2 regions of the Oceanobacillus sp. M65 genome follow, and region 1 is predicted to be linked to the other one. Evidence: a T-box and tRNA genes for the amino acid it is inferred to sense, from the RefSeq annotation. Region 1 holds a T-box; the other holds one or more tRNA genes.

Region 1 (3,431 bases):
CCATATTTTTCGATGACATCCATTGGATCAACACCGTTTCCGAGGGATTTACTCATTTTCCGGCCTTCTGCATCCCGTATTAATCCATGAATTAATACGTCATTAAAAGGTTTAACGTCGGTGAATTCCTTCGATTGGAAGATCATTCGTGCGACCCAGAAAAAGATAATATCATATCCAGTCACCAATACACCAGTTGGGAAATATCGTTTAAAATCGTCCGAATCTGTATCTGGCCAGCCCATTGTAGAAAATGGCCACAATGCAGAAGAGAACCATGTATCAAGTACATCCTCATCCTGTACCCAGTTTTCACTGTCTTCAGGAGCTTCTTTGCCAACATACAATTCATTTGTTTCTTTATGATACCAAGCAGGAATCCGATGGCCCCACCACAACTGTCGAGAGATACACCAGTCTCGAATATTATCCATCCAATTCAGATAGGTGCGTTCAAATCGATCTGGTACAAAATTGACTTTATCTTCTGTTTGTTGCATTTCCACAGCAGCATCTGCCAGTGGTTGCATGTCTACAAACCATTGGGTAGACAGATAAGGCTCTACAACTGCCCCACTTCTTTCCGAATGTCCCACTTGATGAGTATGGTCTTCTATTTTAAATAGCACGCCCATATCCTCAAGATCCTTCACTATCTGCTTACGGCAATCAAAACGATCTAAACCTTCGTATTTCCCAGCCTTTTCATTCATTGTTCCATCCTCATTCATAACAAGGACTCTTTCCAGGTTGTGTCGATTTCCTATTTCAAAATCATTCGGATCATGTGCGGGAGTTATTTTAACAGCTCCTGAACCAAATTCTCTATCTACATAATCATCGGCAACAATTTCTATCTCCCGACCAGTAATTGGTAGGATAACTTTCTTACCAATTAAATGGCTATAACGCTCGTCTTTCGGATGTACGGCAACTGCTGTATCACCAAGCATCGTTTCAGGCCTAGTGGTGGCAATTTCGATATACTCGTTACTATCCTTAATTGGATAACGTAAGTGATAAAATTTCCCCTGTACTTCTTCGTAAATAACCTCAATATCTGAAAGCGCGGTTTTGGTTTTCGGATCCCAGTTAATAATATATTCACCACGATAAATCCAGCCTTTTTCATACAATTTAACGAACACTTCTTTAACTGCCTCTGACAAACCTTCATCAAGCGTAAAGCGTTCACGAGAATAATCTAATCCTAAGCCTAATTTTTCCCATTGTGAACGGATAAAATCTGCATATTCGGATTTCCATTCCCAGGCAGTTTCGAGAAATTTCTCTCTACCTAACTTATAGCGATTGGTTCCTTGTTCCTTTAGCTTCGCTTCTACTTTGGCCTGAGTAGCGATGCCAGCATGGTCCATACCAGGAAGCCATAGTACATCATATCCCTGCATTCGCTTCATTCTTGAGATCGTATCCTGCATCGTCGTATCCCATGCATGACCAAGGTGGAGTCTTCCTGTTACGTTAGGTGGCGGAATTACAATAGAATAGGCTTCTTTCTTAGAATCCTTTCCCTCTGCTTCAAAATACTTTCCATCTAGCCAAAATTGATATCTGTTTTCTTCTACTTCCTGCGGGTTATACTTTGCAGACAGTGCTTGTTTTACTTGTTCACTCATACTTCATCCTCCTTTTTTCATTTAGAAAAAATAGCAATCGCTAGTGGTTAACGAATGTGTACGTTTTTTCTATACTTGGTACTTCAAATTTTCAGCTACATCGTCCCTTTTCCCTTGCTAAAAATCTCATACTTTTTAACGTAAAAAAAACCCTTTCATCCTATAAAAAGGACGAAAAAGTTCTAATTTCCGTGGTACCACCTTTGTTTACAGGTCACATACAGACCTGTACACTTCATTAATTGATAACGGTTCGTAACCGGCATTCTCCTACTAACGTAAGCGTTCAAAGATGCAGCATCAGGAGCGACCTTCCAGAATACGCTCAGCCGGGAAACTTTCACCATCTGTTTCCCTCTCTTTAGACAGCTCATTCTGTACTCTTCTCCATCATCACTATTATAATATCTAGATACATTTTATAGTTAAGCTGTATTTACGTCAACTATTATTTAGCAGGGTTGCACAATCACCCTATGTTTATACATAGTATATTAAAACACACACCAAAAGTGAAGGGGTAGAAAGGAGAGATTATAATGGCCCGTTATTACCGGTATAAACTCCCACCATGGGCAAGAAACTGCTTATTTGTAGCCGAAAAGGTCACATTACCTATCCTGATATTTCAGTTAGTCCGCACATTATTTTTTCCGACTACATTTGATGTTTTTTTACTTGGTTTAATCGTTGGGGTCTTTATAGCTTTTTATTTGGAGTGGATTTAGCTATCTAGATCATCAAAATTAATTGTTTCGTGCTCCTTTTCCACATAATCAGACCATTGCAGGCCAAAAGTCAGCTGTCTGTATGCACGTTGTAATTGTCTCGTTCTTGCTAACATTGTTTGGTTTGAAGGGTCTTCAAGATATTCTTGAACTAACCGAAAATAGGAAGATGGGTGCAGTAAATGGATTGTTAAAAGCTGTAACTCTTTTTCAGTTAGTTCATTTTCCTTTATGTAAGAATGAAATTCCTCAGTATATGCAGATATTGGAGCATCATAATCAAGCGTTTCGGAACGATAAAATCGCACTAAATCCATTGTAGCATTCTCATATCGTGCTTGTTCCCAATTAATAAGCTGGGCATTGTTATGATGCACTATGTGATCTCTGCTTAACTGCCCATGACAAAAACTACTATTCCAGGTTACTTGCTCATCGTTGGACACATAAACAAGTTGATCCAGGCGATTATTCAAAACTTGAAGAACCATTTCAATATCGCGAAACTGTGAGCATACCAATAATTCAAATGGAGACATATAGTGGTTTCGCTCAAAACGATCAACCGTTCTGTTTAATTCATTAAAAAGTGTTTCACAAGCCTGCTTGTATGTACCAAACTCACGAACGAAAGTGTCTTTTTCAATTTGTTTAGTCTGTTTCGTTTTTGCATGCACAGCACCAAGGTTGCTATAAAAATCGGCAATGTTTCGTTCCGTGCCCCTACCGTTATCATGGTCGACCCATGGGGTAAGATAATAAAAGCTACCGAGATGTTCCTGATATAGTTGACCATTTCTTGTCATATATACTGGCAAAATAGCATGTAGCTGATGATACTCAGCCAATTTAAACGACTTTTCCCAATTTGCGATCGTACTGGAAGACAGCTTGCTTTCTTTTAGTGCATAGTTGCGATTTCCATCGCTTATTTTCCATAAACGTTTCGTAATCTTTTCTATAGTCAATGGGTATACAGAATACGACTGCAATATATATTCGGCTTCCATTCTAGCTCACCACCTTAGAGGAATTGTTATTCCCGTCTTTGCTCATCATTCTATCT
Region 2 (3,431 bases), on a different contig from region 1:
AAGACTGTTCTCATGTTGACTCTCCACCTGTCATTAAATAATCCAATATTCTTCCTATTATAATAGGAAAGTATGTTTTTATCCACTCATTTAATTCGTGTTTCGAAATAAAATGAACAGCTCAAGAGAAGGCTTTTTATGCATAGCCTTTTCAACGCTGGGAAAGATAGATGTGTATTTCCAAGAAAGGGGCAATCACAATGAATAACCAATTAACAGAACTCGAATTGGAAAATCTGCGTCACATTATCGGTGGGCATGGCATGATCGCAAATAAGCTTGAAGCTTATGCACAAAATTGTACGGACCCACAGCTAGTTTCCATCTTGCAACAAGATGCACAGGATGCAAAAGCAGCACAGCAAAAGCTTATGACATTTTTAGGATAGGGAGGAATTTTCCATGCTTTCAGAAAAAGATATCGTAAATGATTATTTGGCAGGATTAAATGCTAGTCTTACAGGGTATGCAGGGTATATTAGTGAATCAGACAATGAACAATTGCGCCAAACACTAATTCAACTACGTAACCAGGACGAACAGCGCCAACGCAACTTATATAATTATGCAAGCCAAAAAGGGTACTACCAACCAGCAGCACCAGCAAACCCTCAAGTCGTACAGCAAATCAAAAGCCAACTCACCCAACAATAGTAGGGAAGGGAGCGGGACAGCAGGAGGATGCTGTCCTGTTTTTCATTATTCAGGCGGGAGTTTGTAAGTCACCTCTCCTTGTGCATTCAAGAATTCTAACTTTGGCACATCATGTTCATCAATCACCATACACCATACGAATACGTTGATTTCCATTTTGGCCATTTAGATGTACGGTAACCTCTCCGTTTTTATTTTTCCCCATAAAAGCGCGCTCAGCATTACCCTTAAATAAATCCGCCAATTTTTCTTGCTGATTATCTGTATTGTTATCCCTCGTTTGAATATTTTCATATTCTTTAATTAGTTCAGGAAGTGGAGTAGAAGGGCGATCAAAAATAGAAAAACCATAATGTCGTTCTTCATTCTCTTCGACATACCTCATTTGTACTACCTGATCTTGTTTATATTGATCAAAGGTTAGAGAAGCAGAAACCGTTTCGTTACCATTCTTATCCTTACCATTTCCATAGATCAGTCCACCACATTCATCTCCATTTTGGTTATAAAACATTATGCCTGAGATAGGATTTTTTTGTCTGTGCCCGGGGAGAATATCTTCTCCATCCATAAGAACTGGTGGAATGTTATCTTGGTTGAAAAGCGACATTTTGACCTTGCCAGCAGGATCTACAATATATTTAATCGTTTGACATTTATTTCTTTAAAAGATTCTTTCTTGTTATTTGACATATATAGTACTCCTTCATTTTATAATTGGCATACTATAACCATTCTGGGTGAAGGCAGGGAAGTCCTCTATGTATCAGAATTCTTATTTAGAAAAAGCATAAAATATTCGGCTAGATTTGGTTGCGCGATAACTATCATGCTGCGCTATTCTTAGTATTGACAGATAGAAAGATCTTTTATATAGTAGATTTACTGCAAATACACGATTCCGTAGCTCAGCTGGGAGAGCGCTACCTTGACAGGGTAGAGGTCGTTGGTTCGAGCCCAATCGGAATCACTACTTGAAAGAAACGTTAATCCGATATATATCAATGGATTAGCGTTTTTTCTATATTTTCTGAAAGAAAATGATTTTCACCCATACGCATGAGTATGGGTGCATGGATATGTTGCAAATAGAGAAACGGGATATAGAGATCGTTCGTTGCTTCAATTAAGCGGTTATATTTTCGAAGTAAGTTCCTTGGATTGGCCAAACAACTAAATCAAACTCATTATTTACCGGATGATTCTTATGTTGGGCTAATACTTCATTGATTGTGTGTTCTAGCTGAGAATGGGTTAACAATGATCTATTAAATCATTTAAAGTTAGATATGGACCCATCATCTCCACTAAAAAACTTTAATAACCTAGGTAGAGATTTGACTTATTTACTGATCGATTAGATTCTATAAACAGAGAATTTCTACTACCTTCTCAAGAATTTTCCGGATTTTGTATGGTTAACCAACTTTTTAATAATGGTAATCGGGATAATGAATCTACTGAATCTACTTAAAAAAGAGTCGTCTAACAAGTTTTATAGCCTTAATCTATTCAAAATTATTTTAATACAATTAAATTGGAATTTTTGGTACTATGTATATAGTACTATTTTTTATTAGAAGAGATGACTTTTGAATTATAACAAAGGATAAAAATAATGTTTCTAAAAAAATCTACAATTATAGAGATGAATTAACTATAGTATTTAAAATAGGAGTGAGAAAATGCAGACTAGCACTGAGAAAGTTGATAAAGCTGTAATTATTTCTTTTATAAATTTAAAAGGAGGAGTAGGGAAAACTTCAACAGCTATAAATATTGCTGATGATTTTTCTAGAGAAGGTAATAACGTTTTAGTAATTGATATGGATCCTCAGTTTAATGCCACACAAGCATTGCTTAATCATCAGTATAGGCACCATAAAAAGGAAATAGATAAAGATTTACGAGATAGGGTTCGTGATGAACTTAAAGAGAAATTCGAGGAAGTAACAGACACAACTGCTCATGAAGCCGAAGATGAAGAATTAAATGTAGATGATAATTATAAAAAAGAAATATCTTCTCAGTTGTTATATAATGGATTAAAGGCAAAAAAAATGACAGTAAGAACATTATTTACTCAGGAAGGTATAGTTGAACCGTTAGAAAATCCCTCATTAGTTTATAGTTTAAAAAATAACCTAGACTTAATTCCTGGAGATTTAGATTTGTTTGAGTCTTTATCTGGTGATACAAGTGGAAAACACAATGTATTGGAAGATCATTTTGATATATACAATTTAAGAAAGGAATATGACTATATAATTATTGATTGTCCACCTAATTGGACAATTTTAACACAAGCTAGTTTGTTTGCTTCTGATTATTATATAATCCCGAGCAAAGTTGATTTATTCTCAAGTGTGGGTATCGGGTTATTAGAGAATTTAGTAGAATCGACATTTTATGAGAATAAATCAGGAATAAATAAAATGTATACTATCTATAGAAGAGATTTAAAACGAGAAAAAATTAAATCCTTAGGAGTTTTATTTACCTTAACTCATGAAATGCCTATTGCCAGTAAATTGAAAGAAAGACTCCAAAAGACAATACCTCAATCATTTTTTGAGACAGAGATACCATATCATTCATCAGTACCTCTAAAGTTTTCTTTGTACGATGAGAGTGGGACTAAGCATGAAGCTCTAAAAAATTCTATTTCAAGGGTTAGCTATGAAATTAAAAACAAGGTCTCACCCGTGGAGGAAGTTTATGAAAACAGTTGATGTAAAAAGAGATTTTATTAAAGAGTTGAGCGTAATTAACAAAAA

Evidence for each region. The T-box of region 1 lies ahead of ACTWPF_RS08375 (valine--tRNA ligase). A T-box ahead of a tRNA ligase gene usually reads a tRNA of that ligase, here a tRNA-Val.
Region 2: it encodes a tRNA-Val, which carries the amino acid that the T-box ahead of ACTWPF_RS08375 (valine--tRNA ligase) is inferred to sense. The anticodon was not compared.

Annotation. Positions count from the first base shown of each region.
Region 1 is NZ_JBQQCJ010000002.1:166,156-169,586, reverse strand. It holds gene ACTWPF_RS08375 (valine--tRNA ligase) at 1-1,637, opposite strand, end outside; T-box leader at 1,802-2,040, opposite strand; gene ACTWPF_RS08370 (hypothetical protein) at 2,177-2,365, shown strand; gene ACTWPF_RS08365 (phosphotransferase) at 2,362-3,375, opposite strand.
Region 2 is NZ_JBQQCJ010000003.1:147,536-150,966, reverse strand. It holds gene ACTWPF_RS12900 (ABC transporter ATP-binding protein) at 1-14, opposite strand, end outside; gene ACTWPF_RS12895 (hypothetical protein) at 201-389, shown strand; gene ACTWPF_RS12890 (spore coat protein) at 403-654, shown strand; gene ACTWPF_RS12885 (hypothetical protein) at 773-1,264, opposite strand; tRNA gene ACTWPF_RS12880 (tRNA-Val) at 1,552-1,624, shown strand; gene ACTWPF_RS12875 (ParA family protein) at 2,340-3,386, shown strand; gene ACTWPF_RS12870 (hypothetical protein) at 3,373-3,431, shown strand, end outside.